DNA from 4 places in the Streptomyces afghaniensis genome. Region 3 is predicted to be linked to each of the others. Evidence: riboswitches for the same ligand, from Rfam matches in the RefSeq annotation. Region 3 holds a riboswitch; each other region holds the start of a gene.
What was found. Region 3 has a riboswitch for cobalamin ahead of ACH4G3_RS35395 (ribonucleoside-diphosphate reductase subunit alpha). Riboswitches for the same ligand answer to the same signal wherever they lie in the genome.
Positions count from the first base shown of each region.

Region 1 (4,816 bases), on a different contig from region 3:
TCCCCAGCCCGTGCCGGAAGGGCAGGACGCCGTACGTACGCCGCCCGGTGAGGCCGAGCAACATGTCGAGCCCCGGCTCCAGCAGGGAGACGTCCCCCCGGAACTTGTTGACGAGGAACCCGGCGACGCAACTCTGGTCCTCGCGCGACAGCAGCGCCACGGTCCCGAAGAACGAGGCGAAGACACCGCCCCGGTCGATGTCGCCGACGACGAGCACGGGGAGCCCGGCGCCCCGGGCGATCCCCATGTTGACGATGTCGGTCCGCCGCAGATTGATCTCGGCGGGACTGCCCGCCCCCTCACAGATCACCGCGTCATACGTGCCCCGCAACTGCTCCAGGCAGTCCAGCACGGTCCCGAGCAGCTGCTGCTGCCGTCCGCCGTGGTACCCGCGTGCGCTCAGCTCCCCGACCGGCTTGCCCAGCAGCACGACCTGACTGCTGCGCTCGCCACCGGGCTTGAGCAGCACCGGGTTCATCAGCGCGGTCGGCTCGACGCGGCAGGCCTGCGCCTGCATGGCCTGCGCGCGCCCGATCTCGGCGCCTTCCTTCGTCACGAAGGAGTTGAGGGACATGTTCTGCGCCTTGAAGGGCGCCACCTTGACGCCCTGTCGCACCAGCCACCGGCAGATCCCGGCGGTCACGACGCTCTTGCCGGCGTCGGAGGTGGTACCGGCGACGAGAAGTCCACCGCCCGTCATGACGTACGCCCTTTCGCGATGCGGCGCGCGGCGACACAGACGCCGAGCGCGAGCCAGCCGACACGCCTGGACAGCCGTACGGCCCGTTCGATGTCCCGGGTGCGGACGGCGCGACCGGCCGCCCCGTTGAGCACGGGCCGGTGCTCGACGCGCCCGCCGTACGACAGCGTCCCGCCCAGCCGCACCCCGAGCGCCCCCGCGAACGAGGCCTCCACAGGCCCGGCGTTGGGGCTCGGATGCCGGTCGGCGTCGGCACGCCAGGCCCGCGCCGCTCCCCGTGGATCGTCTCCTGCCAGGACCGCGAGCACGGCGGTCAGCCGGGCCCCGGGCCAGCCCGCGAGATCGTCCAGCCGCGCGGAGGCCCACCCGTAGCGCCGGTACCGCGCCGACTTGTGCCCGACCATGGCGTCGAGGGTGTTGACGGCCCGGAACCCGACGAGCCCCGGCACACCACCGACGGCCCCCCACACGAGCGCCCCCACGACCGCATCGGAGGTGTTCTCCGCGACGGACTCGACCACGGCCCGGGCGATCCCGTCGGCGTCGAGCGCCTGTGGATCCCGCCCGCACAGATGCGGCAGCCGCGCCCGGGCCCCCTCGACGTCCCCCGCCTCCAGGGCACGCCCGATGGCCCGGGCCTCCCGCGCGAGCGAAGTCCCCCCGAGCACGGCCCAGGTGGCGGCAGCCGTCAGCGCGACGGACGCGGCGGCGGAGTCCCGCACGGCACGCGCGGCGGCGCCCCCGAGCGCGACGGCACCTCCGGCGCACACCACGGTGTGCAGCGCGCCCCACCCCCGGTGGTCCCGCCACAACACCCGTTCCACGGCGCCCGCGGTCCGTCCGAACACGGCGACCGGATGCCCCCGGCGGGGATCGCCGAGCAGCAGGTCACCGATCAGACCGGCGGCGGCGCCGTACGCGAAGACGCGACCGGCACCCATGGGCTCAGCCGGCCGCAGGGGCGGGCAGGGGTGGGGTACTGAACCTCGATCGGCAGCCGCGCATGGCGATATGTCCTCACTCAGGGTGTCCACGCCCTGGTTCGACTAGACCGGCGGTGAGAGTTCCTGGCTCCCGGGGATTGCTACCCCGGTGACAGTGGCGGGACCGCGCCGGACTCGCACCGGCTTCCTCTCCTGCCGCCGTACTGGCCCCGGCAGTCCACCACGGCCGGGAACGGCCGTCAACTTGCCGTTGACCTGCGAGGGGAGAGTGTGGAGAAGCCCACACCGCCGCTCTGACACCGAGTTGGTGTCCCCCCGCCACACGACGACCGGGCGGTACGGGACCCAAGTCCCGTACCGCCCGGCGGAGTCGATCGTGATCAGGCCACGATCAGATAGATCCCGTATCCCACGGCAGCCGCACACGCCGCGAAGCACGCGTACGCGCCCGTCACCGCGAGCCCCGCGGACCCGCCCTCCGCGGCCGCCCGCTCGTGGCGGGACAGGCCGGTGATGCCGAGGGTGAACAGGGCCACCAGGGCCACGGTGACCACGAGGCTGACACCGAAGACGGCGCCGAGGGCCGCCCAGTCGATCTTCATGGCAGAGGTTCTCCTTGTAACCGAGTGGGCGGGGTCAGACCGGGGTGGTCGTGGTGGAGGGCTCGCGTTCGGCCGAGGCCTGCGCCGGGATCGTGACGCTCGGCCCGTCCGTGGCCGTGCCGCCCGCCGGAGGCGGGGTCACCGCGGCCATCGCCGTGGTGACCACACCGGCCGGCTCCGCCACGTCGGCGTCGTTGACGTTGGTGTGGTCGACGACCTCACGCCGCGAGATCTTCCAGATCGCCGCGCTGGAGGCGACGAGGAAGACGGCGACCACCGCGGTGCCCCAGCTGCCGAAGCCGGTGACGTACTCGGCGAGCGCGCCCACCAGGGCCGCCGCCGGCAGCGTCAGACCCCACGCGACGAACATCCGCGTCGCCGTCGACCAGCGGACGACGCCGCCCTTGCGGCCGAGCCCCGCGCCCATCACCGAGCCGGACACGGAGTGGGTGGTGGACAGGGAGAAGCCGATGTGCGAGGAGGCCAGGATGACCGTGGCCGCGCTGGTCTGGGCGGCGAAGCCCTGCTGCGGCTGGAGGTCGGTCAGGCCCTTGCCCATGGTGCGAATGATGCGCCAGCCGCCGAGGTACGTGCCGAGCGCGATCGCGAGACCCGCCGAGAGGATGACCCACATGGGCGGGTCGGAGTCGGGGGCGACGGCGCCGCCGGCGACCAGGGCGAGGGTGATGACACCCATCGTCTTCTGGGCGTCGTTGGTGCCGTGGGCCAGCGAGACCAGACCCGCCGAGGCGATCTGGCCCGCCCGGTAGCCCTTCTCGGAGGCCTTGCCGTCGGCCTTCTTGCCGAGGGAGTACGTCAGCCGGGTGGCGAGCAGTGCCGCGATGCCCGCGACCACCGGGGCGGCGATCGCCGGGATCAGCACCTTGGTGACCAGGACGTCACCGTGCACCGCGCCGACGCCCGCCGAGGCGATCGTGGCGCCGATCAGGCCGCCCATAAGGGCGTGCGAGGAACTGGACGGCAGGCCCACCAGCCAGGTCAGCAGGTTCCAGAGGATCGCGCCGACCAAGGCCGCGAAGATGACCTCGGGACGGATGCCGGCCTCGTCGACGAGGCCTTTGGAGATCGTGTTGGCGACTTCCACGGACAGGAAGGCGCCGACCAGGTTCAGGACCGCGGACATGGCCACTGCGACCTTGGGTCTCATGGCGCCCGTGGAAATGGTCGTGGCCATCGCGTTCGCGGTGTCGTGGAAACCGTTCGTGAAATCGAACGCGAGTGCGGTTACCACCACAATCGCGAGGATCAGCGAGAAGCTTTCCATTTACCCAGGCAATCGTTCGAGGTCGTTGGCCGGACGAACGTAGGTAACCTGAGTGAACGGAAGATGAACTGGGAGGGGCGCTGGGATGTCCACGACCGAGGGTTACCGTTCCGCCCTGCTGTGAGGCTCCCCACGCCCCCGAAGGCTAGGCGCCGCGCGCGAACTGTTTCAGCCGATCGAGTGACCCGTCGAACAGGTTCTGATCACCCGGCAGGGTCCCCGATCCGTTGTCGTACTGCCAGAAGGTCCACGAGGACCAGCCGGCCGGCAGGGTGCCCGCGCTCGCGGCGTCGTAACGGGCTATCCACAGGGGGTGGTCGGCGGCGAAGGCGCGGCTGCCGCCCGTGCAGGTGTTCCACCAGTGGGTGGTCGTGTAGATCACCGGGCGGCGTCCGGTGAGCCGCTCGACCTCGTCGCTGAACGACCTGATCCAGCCGACCATCCTCGCCCTGCTCAGGCCGTAGCACTTGTGCTTCTTGTCGTACGGGTTGTACTCGATGTCGAGCGCGGGCGGCAGCGTCCAGCCGTCCGCGGTCCAGCCGCCGCCATTGCGTACGAAATGCGCCGCCTGCGCCTGGCCCGACGACCTGTCGGGCACCGCGAAGTGGTAGGCGCCGCGGACGAGACCCGCCGTGCGCGAGCCGTTGTACTGCCGGCCGAAGTAGGGGTTGCGGTAGGTCGTGGACTCCGTCGCTTTGACGTAGACGAACCTGGCGCCTTTCGCCTTCGCGCCCTGCCAGTCGATGTTCTTCTGGTGCGACGAGACGTCGTGTCCCTTCGGGCGGCTCGCCCCCGAGGCGGGAGCCTCGGCGAGGGCGGTGCCTCCCAGCGCGAGTGCCGCCGCGTACGCGGCGAGCCATCGGGCTCGGTGTCGGAACGGTATGCGGTCACGGGCCATGGTTCCCCCCGGAATGGCGACGTGCACGGCAAATCCCCCAGAGAGTACTGGAAGGTCGTTGAATGCCCGGAGATCTCCGGCCAAGAGAGCTGCGTGGGGTTTCTGTCCAGGTATGTGCCCTTACGGAGGGGCGGCTTCCGGCCTAAAGTGCCCCCGCCCGGCGGCGCGTTGAGGGCCCGCCTGGCAGGATCGCCGCATGGCTGAGGAGCGAGGGAACGGGCGGGGCGCGGGGGACGTCCGGGATGGCGGACAGGGTGCGGGGGAGCCGCGGCGGAGGGCTGTGCGTCCCGAGGAGGCGCACGCCTGGGAGGAACTCGTCACGACGGCCCGCCGGACCGTCTCCGACGGACTCGTCGTCGGAACGTCCGGGAACGTCTCGGTGCGCGT
Region 1 is NZ_JBIRGJ010000007.1:60,276-65,091, reverse strand. It holds gene ACH4G3_RS26105 (cobyric acid synthase) at 1-700, opposite strand, end outside; gene ACH4G3_RS26100 (cobalamin biosynthesis protein) at 697-1,641, opposite strand; cobalamin riboswitch at 1,743-1,881, opposite strand; gene ACH4G3_RS26095 (hypothetical protein) at 2,025-2,246, opposite strand; gene ACH4G3_RS26090 (inorganic phosphate transporter) at 2,281-3,531, opposite strand; gene ACH4G3_RS26085 (lysozyme) at 3,677-4,429, opposite strand; gene ACH4G3_RS26080 (class II aldolase/adducin family protein) at 4,626-4,816, shown strand, end outside.
Region 1: it holds a riboswitch for cobalamin, as region 3 does, so the genes downstream of both, ACH4G3_RS26100 (cobalamin biosynthesis protein) here and ACH4G3_RS35395 (ribonucleoside-diphosphate reductase subunit alpha) in region 3, are expected to answer to the same signal.

Region 2 (4,816 bases), on a different contig from region 3:
CCGCGATGGCGGTGCGTTTGCGCTGCCCGTAGGAGAGCAGATGGGTGGGCCGGTCGGCCAGGGCGGTGATGTCCAGGGCGGTGAGCGCCTCCGCCACCCGCGCCCGCACCTGGGTGTCGTCCAGACCGAGGTTCAGCGGCCCGAACGACACGTCCTGCTCGACGGACGCCGCGAAGAGCTGGTCGTCCGGGTCCTGCACCACCAGCTGGACGGTCGTCCGCAGCCGGGTCAGGCCCTTGCGGTCGTACGTCACCGGCTGCCCGTCGACCGTCAGCCGGCCCTCGTGGGGCCGCAGTCCGCCGCTGAGGAGCCGCATCAGCGTGGTCTTGCCGCTGCCGTTGCGGCCGAGCAGCGCGAGCGCGCGCCCCTCGCGGATCCCGAAGTCCAGGCCGCTGAGCACGGCCGGGCCGTCCTCGTAGGCGAAGGACGCGCCCCGCAGGGCGACGAGGGCGGGCTCGCTCATGTCAGCGGCCTTTCCAGTACGAAGGTGAGGACGGCCAGCGCCGCGAGGAGTACGCAACTGGCCGTCGTGAAGCGGACGGAGACCCGGGCCTCGGGCACCAGGACGCGCAGGGTGCCGTCGTAGCCGCGCCCGGCGAGACCGGCCTGGAGGCGGACCGCCCGGTCGAAGGCCCGGACGAAGGCGGTGGCCCCGAGACCGCCCAGGGAACGCCAGGCGGCGGCCCGCGTGGTGTGCCCGAGCCGGGCCGCCTGCGCGTCACGGACCCGGCGCACGGAGTCCAGCAGCAGGAAACTCATCCGGTACGTCACGAGCGCCACGTCGACGACCGGCGCCGGCACCCCGGCCCGGACCAGCCGCGGCAACAGGTCGGACATGGGCGTGGTGAACGCGAACAGCAGCACCCCCAGGGATGCCGCCGAGGTGCGCAGCAGCAACTCCCCGGCCCGGACCGGCCCGTCACCGGCGAGCGAGACGAAGCCGCCCGGCCCGCCGACCTGCACGAGCAGGGTCAGCGCGCCGGTCACGCAGAAACCCAGCGGCACCCGGTAGGCCCGCCACAGCCGGCGCCAGGGCACGCCCGCCGGACCCAGCAGCACCACCAGGGCGGTCAGCAGCACCAGAGCCGCGCCCGGCCAGGGCGGCAGCGAGATCGCCAGCAGGGTCAGACCCAGCCCGAGCACGGCCTTGTCCACGGGATGGCGGCGGCGCCAGCGACTGCTGTGCGCCGCCGCGTCGATCGGCAGCACGCGGCTCAGGCCCCTTCGGCCGTGGACTCCTCGGCCGTGCCCCCGGCCGCCCGGCTCCCGGAGTCCCGCTCCCGCTCCAGCGCCCGCTGCTCACCCTGCCGCCTGCCCCGGCGCAGGCCGAAGTAGTAGGCGAGGACACCGGCGCCGAGGGCCGCCTGGAGGGAGAACAGCGCCGACTCGATCTCACCGGACGGCGGCTCGTACAGGGGCGAGAACCAGGGCTTGTAGTCCGGCTCGATCTCGGTGATCGCCGTCTCGGCCTCGCCGTCGGAGCCCGCGAACGGCTCCTTCTTGTGGTCGCCGAGGCCGAGCGCGAGCGGCAGCACGGCGAGCGCGGCCACGGCGAGCAGCAGCAGGAGGTTGATCTTCGTGTTCCTGCTCATCGGGCCACCGCCTCGGTCTCGCTCCGGGACTCCTTCGCGGCCAGGAGCACACCCAGCCGGGTCAGTTCGCCCTTGCTGGACTGCACCAGCAGCCGCATCACGAGCACCGTCAGCAGTCCCTCGCTCACCGCGAGCGGGATCTGGGTGACGGCGAAGATGGAGCCGAACTTGCCGAGCGCGCCCAGGAACCCGCTGCCCGGGTCGGGGAACGCGAGCGCGAGCTGCACGCTGGTGACGCAGTAGGTGGACAGGTCGGCGACGAACGCGGCGAAGAACACGGCGACCATCAGCGGCACGCCGTAGCGGCGCAGCAGGCGGTACACCGCGTAGCCGGCCCAGGGCCCGACGATCGCCATGGAGAAGACGTTGGCGCCGAGCGTCGTCAGACCGCCGTGCGCGAGCAGCAGCGCCTGGAAGAGCAGGGTGATGGTGCCCAGCACCGCCATGACGGGGGGCCGGAACAGGATGGCTCCCAGGCCCGTGCCGGTGGGGTGGGAGCAGCTGCCGGTGACGGACGGCAGTTTCAGCGCGGACAGGACGAACGTGAAGGCGCCCGAGGCGCCGAGGAGCAGGGTGCTCTCGGGGTGCTCGCGCACCTCACGGGTGAGCGACCGGACTCCGTGGAGGACGAACGGCGCAGACGCGGCGCCCCAGGCGACCGCGTGCGCCGGCGGCAGGAAACCCTCGGCAATGTGCATGGCTCAGCAGACCCTCTCCAGCACCTCGTGGATGGTTGACGCGCCTTGGCCGGTCTCCTGGCTCACGGGTCCCACCGCCCGTACTCCGCCTTCCCGGGTCCGTGAGAACCCAGTGGCTGCCCGCTAGGGCTGGAGCCGGACTTCCCGATCACAGTGGCGAGGGCCGCACCGGCATCACACCGGATTTCCCGTTCACCAAGGCGTGGTGACAGTAATGCCGAGATAAGGGCCATGACAAGCCAGCCGAGGGGGCGCGCGGAAGGGCGCGTGAGGGGGCCACCGCTCACACACCGGCGCAGGACGGCTCAGTCGTCACCCTCGTCGTCCTCGTCCTCCCCGTTCCCCCACGAGCGCGGAGCCTGTTCCTGCTTGGGCTTGTCCGTCTCCTCCGGCGGGCTGCTGTTGGTCTCCTGCGCCGGGCTCTCGGGGGCGCTCGTCGCTTCGGCGGGGGCCGGGGAATCGGGTGCCGTGGTGGAGGGGGTGACATCGGCCACTGCGCCGGCGGTCGGAGTCGTGGCGGCCGCCGGGGCGGAGGCCAGAGGATCGGCGGAGTCGGCGGAGTCGCCGGGCGAGGGGGCGGCCGGGCTGCTCGCGGACGGGGACGCGTCGGGTTCCGTGCCCTCCGTCGCGGTGTTGTCGGGCGAGAACCACAGCATGCCGGCGAGCATCGCGGCGAGGAAGACGGCCGCCGCGGCCACCACCGCTGCCGTTCTCCGGTGGTCGCCGAGACCGCTGCGGGGCGCGGCGCGACGGGAACGCCCGCCCCGGGCGGTGCGAGACCCCGTGGGCAGCGCGTACGTGGCCGGGGCGCCGCTGTCGGCTGCCGCGTACGGTCTCGGCCCGGCGGACGGCACCGGGGACGCCGCCTCCGGCAGCGGCTCGGGCAGCCCCCGCCAGGCGCCGCCGGCGAACCACTCGGCGGCCTGCTGCGCCGTGGGCCGGTCCTCGGGCTGCTTGGCGAGCAGGGCGAGGAGGTAGCTCTCAAAGGCGGGCGGCAGACCGGCGACACCGAGTTCGCGGGGCGGTACGGGGGCGTTGTCGAGATGCTGGTGGAGGAGTGCGACGGCGGTGTCGGCCTGGAACGGCGGGCGGCCGCTGAGGAGCTGGTAGAGCACGCACCCCAGGGAGTACATGTCGGAAGCGGGACCCGCGGGCCGGCCCAGGGCCCGTTCGGGCGCGAGGTAGAGGCCCGTGCCGACGATCTGACCGGTGGCGGTGAGCGCGGCGCCCGGGTCGTCGAGGAAGCGCGCGATGCCGAAGTCGCCGATCTTCAGCGTGCCGCCCGCGTCCAGCAGGAGGTTGGCGGGTTTGACGTCCCGGTGCACGATGCCCTGCTGGTGCGCGGCGGCGAGCCCGGCGGCGGCCTGCGCGGCGAGTCGGGCCACGCGCTCGGCGGGAAGCGCGCCCGAGACGGACAGCACCCGGGCGAGGCTGTCGCCCTCGACCAGCTCCATCACCAGGTACAGCCGGTTGTCGTACTCGCCGAAGTCCAGGACCCCTACCAGGTTGGGGTGGTTGAGACGCCCGGCCGTCTGGGCCTCCAGGCGGAACCGGGAGGCCGCCGTGGCGTCGGTGTCCTGGGGCAGCAGCAGCTTGACGGCCACCGCTCTGGCGAGTGTCTCGTCGTACGCACGCCAGACCTCGCCCATTCCGCCGCGCCCGATCTCAACGTCCAGCCGGTAGCGGCCCGCTAGCAGCACTCGTCCTCGTCCTATGCTCGTGGGAAGGTCCTCGCCGCAGGCCGCAACTCCCCGCGTCGGAGCGGGGGTTGGTGGGGGGTGCCGCAGCCGACCCAGGATACTGGCGTCGCGTGACCACAGTTCCCCGGTGCGGTGTCGTGGGACGGTACGGTCCCGGAAAACGGGGAGCGGAGTCCCGTCCCACCGGGGTGACGCTGCGGCGCGCGTGGTTGCCGCGACTTTCCTCAGTGCCGCCGGGCGCCGGATCGGACCGCCGCTGCCTCCTCCCTCGCCTCCCTGCGTTCTGCGCGTGCGGCCGGGTTTCCGCGTGCCCGGCTTCCGCGTCTGCGGGTGTTGTGGTCGGGCCGCCGCGCGCCCGGCTTCCGGGCCTGCGTGTGCGGTCGGGCCGCCGCGCGCCGCCCCTGCGGTGGGCCTGTGGTCAGGTCGCCGCGCGCCCGCGGCTGCGCCCGGCCTGTGGCCGGGCCGCCGCGCGCCCGCCCCCCCCGCCTCCCCCGTGCCGTCAGGCCGCCGTGCCCGCCGCCTGCGCCCGTTCCTCCCGGCGCGGCAGCAGTGCCACCGCCAGGGCCGGTACCGCCGCCAGGACCAGCCAGGGCACGGCGGCCGGGAGGCCCGTGTCGAGCAGGGAGCCGGTGGCCGCGCTGCCGGCGAGGACGATCAGGCCCGAGACCGACGACAGCGCACCCATGTAGAGGCCGATCCGGCCCTCCTCGGCGAGGTCGGGCACCCAGGCGCGGGCCGCGGGCACGACCAGCATCTGCCCCACGGTGAGCAGTACGACGAAGCCCGCGGCCGGCAGCAGCCCGGCGGTACCGGTCCAGCCGGCGGG
Region 2 is NZ_JBIRGJ010000005.1:675,451-680,266, forward strand. It holds gene ACH4G3_RS21610 (energy-coupling factor ABC transporter ATP-binding protein) at 1-463, opposite strand, end outside; gene cbiQ (cobalt ECF transporter T component CbiQ) at 460-1,209, opposite strand; gene ACH4G3_RS21620 (energy-coupling factor ABC transporter substrate-binding protein) at 1,215-1,592, opposite strand; gene ACH4G3_RS21625 (energy-coupling factor ABC transporter permease) at 1,589-2,290, opposite strand; cobalamin riboswitch at 2,321-2,505, opposite strand; gene ACH4G3_RS21630 (serine/threonine-protein kinase) at 2,596-3,990, opposite strand; gene ACH4G3_RS21635 (MDR family MFS transporter) at 4,490-4,816, opposite strand, start outside.
Region 2: it holds a riboswitch for cobalamin, as region 3 does, so the genes downstream of both, ACH4G3_RS21625 (energy-coupling factor ABC transporter permease) here and ACH4G3_RS35395 (ribonucleoside-diphosphate reductase subunit alpha) in region 3, are expected to answer to the same signal.

Region 3 (4,816 bases):
TCAGATAGAACTGGACGTGCACGGCCTCCTCGAAGAGCTGCCGGCTCAGGTACAGCCGGGCCTCGGGGGAGTTGATGTGCTTGTACAGCGTCAGCACCAGGTTGTTCGCGACGATCGAGTCGCCCGTCGCGAAGAAGGCGACCAGGCGGCCGATCAGGTGCTGCTCGGCGGGGGAGAGCTTGGCGAGGTCGGCGACGTCCGAGTGGAGGTCGACCTCCTCCACGGTCCAGGTGTTCTTGATGGCGTCCCGGTAGCGCTCGTAGAAGTCCGGGTAGCGCATGGGACGCAGGGTGAGCTCGAAGCCGGGGTCGAGAAGGTTCTGGGTGCTCATTACTGGCAGGCCTCGCAGGACTCGGGGTTTTCCAGGGAGCAGGCGACCGCTTCGGGATCCGGGGTGGCCTGCGCGGGGACGGTGGCCTGGGCGGCGCGGGCGATGCGGGTCGCCGGGCGCGAACGCAGGTAGTACGTGGTCTTCAGCCCGGACTTCCAGGCGTAGGCGTACATCGAGGAGAGCTTGCCGATGGTCGGCGTCTCCAGGAAGAGGTTCAGGGACTGGGACTGGTCCAGGAACGGGGTCCTGGCCGCCGCCATGTCGATCAGGCCGCGCTGCGGGATCTCCCACGCCGTGCGGTAGAGGGCGCGCACGTCCTCGGGGATCCAGGCGAAGCCCTGCACCGAGCCGTTCGCCTCGCGCAGGGCCTCCCGGCTGCGGGCGTCCCACACGCCGAGCCGCTTCAGCTCCTGCACCAGGTAGGAGTTGACCTGGAGGAACTCACCCGACAGCGTCTCGCGCTTGAACAGGTTGGACACCTGCGGCTCGATGCACTCGTACACGCCCGCGATGGAGGCGATGGTGGCCGTCGGCGCGATGGCGAGGAGCAGGGAGTTGCGCATGCCCGTCACGGCGACGCGCTCGCGCAGGGCGGCCCAGCGCTCCGGCCAGGTCAGCTCCACGTCGTAGTGGTCGGGGTGGAGCACGCCCTTGGCCGTACGGGTCTTCTCCCAGGCCGGCAACGGGCCGTTGCGCTCGGCGAGGTCGGCCGAGGCCTCGTAGGCGGCGAGCATCATGCGCTCGGCGATGCGGGTGGAGAGCCGCTTGGCCTCCGGCGAGTCGAAGGGCAGGCGCAGCTTGAAGAAGACGTCCTGCAGGCCCATGACCCCGAGGCCGACGGGACGCCACCGGGCGTTGGAACGGCCTGCCTGCTCGGTCGGGTAGAAGTTGATGTCCACGACCCGGTCGAGGAACGTGACGGCCGTGCGGACGGTCTCGTCCAGCCGCTCCCAGTCGATGTCCCCGCCGGCCTGGTCGACGAGCGCGCCGAGGTTGACCGACCCCAGGTTGCAGACCGCCGTCTCCCCGTCGCTGGTGACCTCCAGGATCTCCGTGCAGAGATTGGAGGAGTGGACGACGTGGCCCGGCTCGGCCGTCTGGTTGGCGGTGCGGTTGGCTGCGTCCTTGAAGGTCATCCAGCCGTTGCCGGTCTGCGCCAGGGTGCGCATCATGCGGCCGTACAACTCGCGGGCCGGCAGGGTCTTCTTCGCGAGACCCTTCGCCTCGGCCGCCCGGTACGCGGCGTCGAACTCCTCGCCCCACAGGTCGACCAGGTCGGGCACGTCCGAAGGGGAGAACAGCGACCACTGCGCGTCGGCGTTCACGCGCCGCATGAACTCGTCGGGCACCCAGTGGGCGAGGTTCAGGTTGTGCGTGCGGCGGGCGTCCTCGCCGGTGTTGTCGCGCAGCTCCAGGAACTCCTCGATGTCGGAGTGCCAGGTCTCCAGGTAGACCGCGGCGGCGCCCTTGCGGCGGCCTCCCTGGTTCACGGCGGCGACCGAGGCGTCGAGGGTCTTCAGGAACGGGACGATGCCGTTGGAGTGGCCGTTGGTGCCGCGGATCAGCGAACCGCGGGCACGGATACGGGAGTACGCGATGCCGATGCCGCCGGCGTGCTTCGACAGCCGCGCCACCTGGTGGTAGCGGTCGTAGATCGAGTCCAGCTCGTCCTTGGGGGAGTCGAGGAGGTAGCAGGACGACATCTGGGGGTGCCGCGTGCCGGAGTTGAAGAGGGTGGGGGAGGAGGGGAGGTAGTCGAGCCGGCTCATGAGCCCGTAGAGCGCGGCGACTTCGTCGACGGAGCGGCGGGTGTCGTCCTCGGCGAGTCCGGCGGCCACGCGCAGCATGAAGTGCTGGGGCGTCTCGATCACCTTGCGGCTGATCGGGTGCCGGAGCAGATAGCGGCTGTGCAGCGTGCGCAGGCCGAAGTAGCCGAAGCGGTCGTCGGCGGCCGTGTCGATCAGGGCGTCGAGACGGGCGGCGTGGAGGCGCACGAACTCGGCGGTCCGGTCGGCGATGAGACCCTCCCGGTGCCCGACGGCCACGGACTCGGTGAAGCACGTGACGCCCTGTGAGGCGGCCTCGGCGCGGATCCCGATCGTCAGCAGGCGCGCGGCCAGCCGGGAGTAGGCGGGATCCTCGGAGATGAGGCCGGCGGCCGCCTCGGTCGCCAGGTCGCGCAACTCCGACTCGTCGGCTCGCGCGGAGCGGCCGCGCAGCGCGGCGGCGGCGACCCGGCCGGGGTCGGCGTCGGGGAGGTCGGCGGTCAGCTCGGTCAGGGTCCGCAGCAGCGCGGCACCGGGACCGTCGTGCTCTTTTTCGGCGGCTGAGACCGGATCGGCTGGCGCGATGGTCACGTGGGGCTCTCCCTCGCTCGGCACGGGGGCCTCGCACAGGGCAGGGGGCAGCACGCGAGCGCACGCGGCGTCGCGTCCACCGGCCCATTCCACGAGGCCCGGACGTCAATGCGCACCGGCCGGACGGCCGGGCGCGCTGTCGGCAGGTCCTCGGACTGACTCCCATGCAGGCATGAAAAAGGCATGGGTACACCGTTGCGGGACAGTTCCGGATTCGCACCGGATTCCCCTGCGGCGACAGCGAGCATGAGCATACATCTTGTGCCGGGTGGCGAAAGCACCCCTAGATGTAGTGTCGCGACGGTTTCACAGCGTCAACTCGTAGGTGAGGAGAGTGATGTCGTCGAGCTCCGGAATCGGGTTCCAGTCGCGCTCCGGGACACGGACGAAGCCGAGACGTTCGTAGATGCGGTGGGCGGCGTGCATGGTGCGCTGTGTCGACAGGACGACGCGGACACAGCCGTCCGTCGCACGGGCGCGGTCGACGCAGGCGCGGACGAGGGCCTCTCCGGCGCCGCGGCCGCGGGCCTCGTGGGCGACGGCGAGCATCCGTATCTCGGCCTCCGAGGGGCGGGCGATGTCGGCCATGGGACCGCCGGCCGGGACGAAGGTGACGCCGCCGAGGATGGTGTCGTTCTCCGTGGCCACCAGGACCTCGGCGGCTGCCGCGCGCTTGGCCACGTCCTTCAGTTCGGCCAGGTACCAGTCGCTCTCGCCGAAAGCGAGGAGGCCGTCCTGGACGTAGGCCTGGGCGGTGATCTCGCCGAGGGTCTCGTATTCGCCGGGTTCCGCCTGTCGGATGAGGATGTCCATGGGGCCGAGTCTGCCGGAGGGCAGCCGTACCGGGCGCCGGGGTTTTCGGGTTGCGGGAGGTTCGTCGAGTGTTTCCATGGAAGTAGGTGCCGGCGTCCGAGGCCTCCGACCCGAGATGGCTCTCGGAAGGAGAACGCACGATGACGAGGGTTGTCCGTCACCCGCCAGGCAAGGAGCGGCCGCGTAACGCGCCGATGGCGACCCTGAATGTGAGACGGGCGGGGAACCACGTGCGCCGCGTCTTCCTGGGCTATTGGCACACGCTGACGATCCGTCTGGAGGCCCGTCGGGACACCACGCGTTCCAGGAAGTGGCGCAGGTGGTTCTCCTACACCAACGCGACCAGGATCGTCTGGTTGCTCGCCGCGCTCGCGGTCCTCGCCTGGTGCGGGGAGGGCCTGTGGATCCTGGCCACGGAGAAGACGACCTCGTTCGAGAAGTGGCGGAAGAACAACGAAGGGTTCGAAGCCGTCGTTCGTTTCGTCGGTCCGATCCTCACCGCCTCGATCGCCGCCGCGCTCTTCCTGTTCTTCTGGTACAGCTGGACCAAGCGGCGCTACCTCCGCAAGGCACGTAAGCATCCCCACAGACTGGTCCTCACCGCCGGGCCGGACATCGCTGAGATCGTGGGCCGCGAGGAGGTCGCCCAGGTCATCGCCCAGCGCCTGCGCAAGCGCGACACCCGCAGGCCCTATCTGCTCGTCGGCGGCGTCGGCACGGGGAAGACCGCCGTCCTGGTGCGGCTCACCGAACTCCTGGCCCGGCAGTCTGCCGTCCCCGTGCCCATCCGGCTGAGGGACGCGGACGGAGCCGACCTGAACTTCGAGCGCATGGCCAAGCAGCGCTTCTTCGAGGAGGCACCCCAGGGCATCCTGGCTCGCACCAAGAACGAGCGGGTCTGGCAGCAACTGCTCGCCGACGACAAGGTGGTCGTCATCGCCGACGGCCTGGAGGAGGCTGTTCTCGACGACAGCCTGCAGGAGGACCGGGACAACATCATCCGGCAGGCCATCGAGCGCGCCCACGAGGAGAAACTGCCACTCGTCATCGCGTCCCGGCCGCACAGTCCGCTGGAGACCACACCCGCCGCCATCGTCGAGCTGGAACCGCTCAGCGAGGAGGAAGCGTTGCACTTCGTCGAGGTGCGCGTACCGGACACGGACGAGCGCCGCATCGACTGGATCGTGGAGACGGCGGAGGTCACCGAATCGCCCATCTACCTGAAGATCGCTCGTGAACTGCACGACCGCGGCGCCCTGGAACGGGACCGTCCGCGCAACGACCCGCTCCGGCTGGACACCCGAAGCCTGGACCG
Region 3 is NZ_JBIRGJ010000010.1:234,078-238,893, forward strand. It holds gene ACH4G3_RS35390 (ribonucleotide-diphosphate reductase subunit beta) at 1-331, opposite strand, end outside; gene ACH4G3_RS35395 (ribonucleoside-diphosphate reductase subunit alpha) at 331-2,688, opposite strand; cobalamin riboswitch at 2,813-2,942, opposite strand; gene ACH4G3_RS35400 (GNAT family N-acetyltransferase) at 2,995-3,501, opposite strand; gene ACH4G3_RS35405 (NACHT domain-containing protein) at 3,732-4,816, shown strand, end outside.

Region 4 (4,816 bases), on a different contig from region 3:
CGTCAGGACGTCGCCCGGAGCTCCACCCGCCACGACCCGCCCCTCGCTCAGGACGACGACCTCGTCGCAGTACATCGCCGCGAGGTTGAGGTCGTGCAGGGCGACGACGGTGGTGACCGGCAGGCCGGTGACCAGGGCGAGCAGGTCGAGCTGGTGGTGGATGTCGAGATGGTTGGTGGGCTCGTCCAGGAGGAGTTCCCGGGGCTCCTGGGCGAGCGCGCGGGCGATCTGCACCCGCTGGCGTTCGCCGCCCGAGAGAGTGTGCCAGGGCTGGTCGGCCCGGTCGGCGAGGCCGGTGCGCTCCAGAGCCTCGCGCACGGCCCGTTCGTCGTCCGCCGAGCCGGGCGTCCAGGCCCGGCGGTGCGGCACCCGGCCCAGCCGAACGACGTCCCCGACCGTCAACTCGACCTGCGTGTCGGCCTGCTGCTCGACCACGGCGAGCCGGCGGGCGACGGTACGGCGGGGCAGGTCGCCCAGCGGCGTGCCGTCGAGGGTGACGACTCCGGCGGTCGGCGTGAGCAGCCCGGCCAGCAGCCGCAGCAGCGTGGACTTGCCGGAGCCGTTGGGACCGAGGAGGCCGACCGTGGAGCCGGTCTCCGGCGCGAGGACGACACCGTCGAGGATGAGGCGCCCGTCGGCACGGCGAGCGACCCGGTCGGCCCGCAGCCCGGCGCCGGACACCGCTGCTTCCGCTGCCCCGCTCACCGCACCCTCCGTGTCCGGTACAGCACCACCACGAACGCCGGCACCCCGATCAGCGACGTCACGACTCCCACCGGCACCTCCTGGGGATCCAGCACCGTACGGGCGAGGGTGTCCACCCACACCAGGAACACCGCTCCGGCGAGGGCGGTGACCGGCAGCAGCCGGGCGTGCCCGGGACCGGTCAGTGCCCGCGCGGCGTGCGGCAGGACCAGCCCGACGAAGCCGATCGCCCCCGCCGAGCTGACCAGCGCGGCCGTGAGCAGGGCCGTGACACACAGCAGCACCAGACGGGTGCGGGCCACGGACACCCCGAGCGCGGCCGCCGCGTCCTGCCCGAAGGCGAAGGCGTCGAGGGTGCGGGCGTACGACAGGCACACCACCAGCGTCACGGCCAGGACGGCCAGGCACAGCCACACGTCGGTCCAGCCCGCGCCGCCGAGCGAGCCGAGGAGCCAGAACAGCACGCCCCGGGTCGTCTCGGCGTCGGCGGCGGTCATCACGACGAAGGAGGTGAGCGCGGAGAAGAGCTGCATGGCGGCGACGCCCGCGAGGACGACCCGGTCGGTGGTGCCGCCGAGGGTGTGGCTGAGCAGCAGCACCAGCGCGAAGGACACCAGGGCGCCGAGGAACGCGCCCGCGGACACCGAGACGGCACCGCCGCCCACGCCCAGGACGACGACCACGACCGCGCCGGTGGAGGCGCCGGAGGACACCCCGAGTACGAACGGGTCGGCGAGCGGGTTGCGCAGCAACGACTGCATAACCGCCCCGCACACGGCGAGTCCGGCCCCGCACACGGCCGCGAGCAGGGTGCGCGGCAGCCGCAGCTGCCAGACGATCCCGTCGCGGATCGGCGTCAGGTCCGAGCTGCCGAGCCCGAGGTGGGCCGCGACGACCGACCAGACGTCCGCGACCCGGATGTCGGCCGGGCCGACGGTGATCGCCAGGGCCAGGGAGACGGCCAGCAGGAGGGCCCCTCCGGCACCGAGCGCGAGCCCGCGGACGGTCACTTCTTCACGAGCCCGAACTCGCGCAGCTTGGCGGCGACCTGTTCCACGCCCTCGACCGTGCGGATGGTCGGGTTCATGGCCTGCCCGCTGAGCAGCACGTACCGCTTGTGCCGGACCGCGTCCATATTCCTGGTGACCGGGTCGGACTCCAGGAAGGCGATCTTCTTCGCGGCCGACTCGGCGGTCTGCGACTTGCGGGTGAGGTCGCCTATGACGAGGACGTCGGGGTCGCGTTCGGCGACCGTCTCCCAGTTGATCTGCGGCCACTCCTCGTGCGTGTCGTCGAAGACGTTCTTCGCGCCGAGGGCCCGGGTGATGATGCCGGGCGCCCCGCAGCATCCCGCCATGTAGGGCGACTCGGAGTTGGCGAACCAGTACAGGAGAGTGACGTCGGAGGCGTGGATGCCCCGCGTGGCCTTCGCCATGCGCCGCTGGAGGGAGGCCACGAGCCTGTCTCCCCGTTCCTGCACCCCGAACACGGTGGACAGGTCGCGTACTTCGCCGTAGATGGTGTCGATGCCGAGCGCCTTGTCGCGCGCGCCGTCGCCGTCGCCGGAGTTGTCCTTGCCGGAGCAGTCGGACGGGGAGACGTATGTGGGGACGCCGAGCTTCTCGAACTGCTCCCGGGTGGCGACGCCGCCCTTGCCGAGGGTGGAGACGAAGGACGCCGCGACGAAGTCGGGGCCGGCGTCCAGGACCCGTTCGAAGGACGGGTTGTTGTCGGCGATGCGCGGCACGTTGGCGTTGGCCTTCGCCAGCCCCTTCATCACGGGGTCGGTCCAGGTGGCGGTGCCCGCGAGACGGTCGGCGAGGCCGAGGGAGAGCAGGATCTCGGTGGTGCCCTGGTTGAGGGAGACGGCGTGCTTCGGCGGGGCCTCGACGCTTACCTGGCGGCCACAGTTGTCGAGGGTGACGGCGGCCTTGGCGGTGGTGGCCTTGGAGTCGCCGCAGCCGGTCAGGAGCAGGGAGCCGGCCGCGAGCAGGGCGGCGGCACGGGCGGGTCGAGCGAGGGGCACGGAAACAGTCCTCAGTCGTCGAGGGCTCGATCGCGGAGCCCGGTCGTACGGTGCTCCCCCGCCGCGAACGGCCGCGGGGGCCGCCAGCAGGTCTTCGGACTCGGGTTCGTCCGGTGCGGAGCGCCTTCCCGGACGTCATACGTGCCGTCCAGTGGCCGAGGCCCCGCCCGTCCCCCTCACCGCTGCGCGTCAGTTCCGGATTCGCACCGGATTCCCTGACCCACGTACATGGGTTCGACTGGCCTCGGCAAGCTATCACGCCGGGCGCGGGGGAATCACCGCCCGCCTTGCGCCGTTGGACCAGGGGAAGTCCCCAGCAGTTCTTCCGCGACGTACGAGGAGGCCGCCGGTGTACGGCGACGAGGCAACGGTCCGCAGGATCCTCACCGAGCTCGGCGACACCTGGGCCGTGGTGGGCCTGTCGTCGAACCGGCAGCGCGCGGCGTACGGCGTCGCCGCCGTGCTCCAGCGCTTCGGCAAGCGTGTCGTGCCCGTGCATCCGAAGGCGGAGACGGTGCACGGCGAGCAGGGGTACGCCAGTCTGGCGGACGTCCCCTTCGACGTGGACGTCGTGGACGTGTTCGTGAACAGCGATCTCGCCGGCGCGGTCGCGGACGAGGCGGTCGCGAAGGGCGCGCAGGCCGTGTGGTTCCAGCTCGGCGTCATCGACGAAGCGGCGTACGACCGGACCCGCGCCGCGGGCCTGGAGATGGTGATGGACCGCTGCCCGGCGATCGAGATCCCACGACTTCCTCATCACCGCGTACAGAATTCCTGAAGCGCTTTCCAGGAAATACCCGTGCCGGGTCAAGGGTGCGCAACTCGTCTTCTACCGCTGGATAATCGATTCCTAATCTGAGGCCTCTTGCTCGCAGAACTCACCGAGTTCTTTTATGAGAGGCCCCTTGATTCATGGTGAGCGTCGACCAGGCAGCAGCGGGGGTAAAGGGGGGTCCGGGCGGATTGCGCCGGGACGTCGGACTGATCGGGCTCATGTGGGCGTCGGTCGGTTCCATCATCGGCTCGGGGTGGCTGTACGGAGCCGAGAAGGCGGTCGTGGCGGCCGGCCCCGCGGCGATTCTGTCGTGGCTGATCGGCGCGGTCGGGATCGTGCTGCTGGCCCTGGTGCACGCGGAACTCGGCGGCATGTTCCCGGTCGCGGGCGGCACGGCACGTTATCCGCACTACGCGTTCGGCGGACTGGCCGGCATGTCCTTCGGCTGGTTCTCCTGGCTCCAGGCGGCGACCGTGGCGCCGATCGAGGTCGAGGCCATGATCGGCTACGCCGGTCACTGGCACTGGGCGCAGGGTTTCCAGCACGCCAAGGACGGGACGCTGACGACCAGCGGGTTCGTCGTCGCCGTGGTCCTCATGGCCGTGTTCGTCGTGATCAACTTCCTCGGGGTGCGGCTCCTGGCGCACACCAACAGCACCGCCACCTGGTGGAAGGTGGCCGTGCCGCTGGCCGCGATCTTCATCATCGCGGCCGGCAACTTCCACCCGGGCAACTTCACCGAGCACGGCTTCGCCCCGTTCGGCGCCCACGGCGTGCTGAGCGCCGTCAGTTCCAGCGGCATCATCTTCGCCCTGCTGGGCTTCGAGCAGGCGATCCAACTGGCGGGCGAGAGCCGCGACCCGGCCCGTGACCTGCCCCGCGCGACAATCGGCTCGGTCGCCATCGGAGCCGGAATCTACGTCCTGCTCCAGATCGTCTTCATCGCCGCCCTGCCGCTGGCCTCCTTCGCGCACGGCTGGGCCAAGCTCGACTACCCCGGTATCAGCGGCCCTTGGGCAGGACTGGCCACCCTGCTGGGGCTCGGCTGGCTGAGCGTGGTGCTGTACCTGGACGCGGTCGTCTCCCCCGGCGGCACCGGCCTGATCTACACCACCGCCACTTCCCGCGTCTCCTACGGCCTGGCCCGCAACGGCTACGCGCCGAAGATCTTCACGCGCACCGACGCGCGCGGCGTGCCGTGGTTCGGCCTGATCGTCTCCTTCGTGACCGGCGTGGTCTGCTTCCTGCCGTTCCCGAGCTGGCAGCAGCTGGTCGGCTTCATCACCTCGGCGAGCGTGCTGATGTACGCG
Region 4 is NZ_JBIRGJ010000005.1:78,973-83,788, reverse strand. It holds gene ACH4G3_RS19110 (ABC transporter ATP-binding protein) at 1-681, opposite strand, end outside; gene ACH4G3_RS19105 (FecCD family ABC transporter permease) at 702-1,715, opposite strand; gene ACH4G3_RS19100 (ABC transporter substrate-binding protein) at 1,712-2,731, opposite strand; cobalamin riboswitch at 2,800-2,989, opposite strand; gene ACH4G3_RS19095 (CoA-binding protein) at 3,081-3,509, shown strand; gene ACH4G3_RS19090 (APC family permease) at 3,644-4,816, shown strand, end outside.
Region 4: it holds a riboswitch for cobalamin, as region 3 does, so the genes downstream of both, ACH4G3_RS19100 (ABC transporter substrate-binding protein) here and ACH4G3_RS35395 (ribonucleoside-diphosphate reductase subunit alpha) in region 3, are expected to answer to the same signal.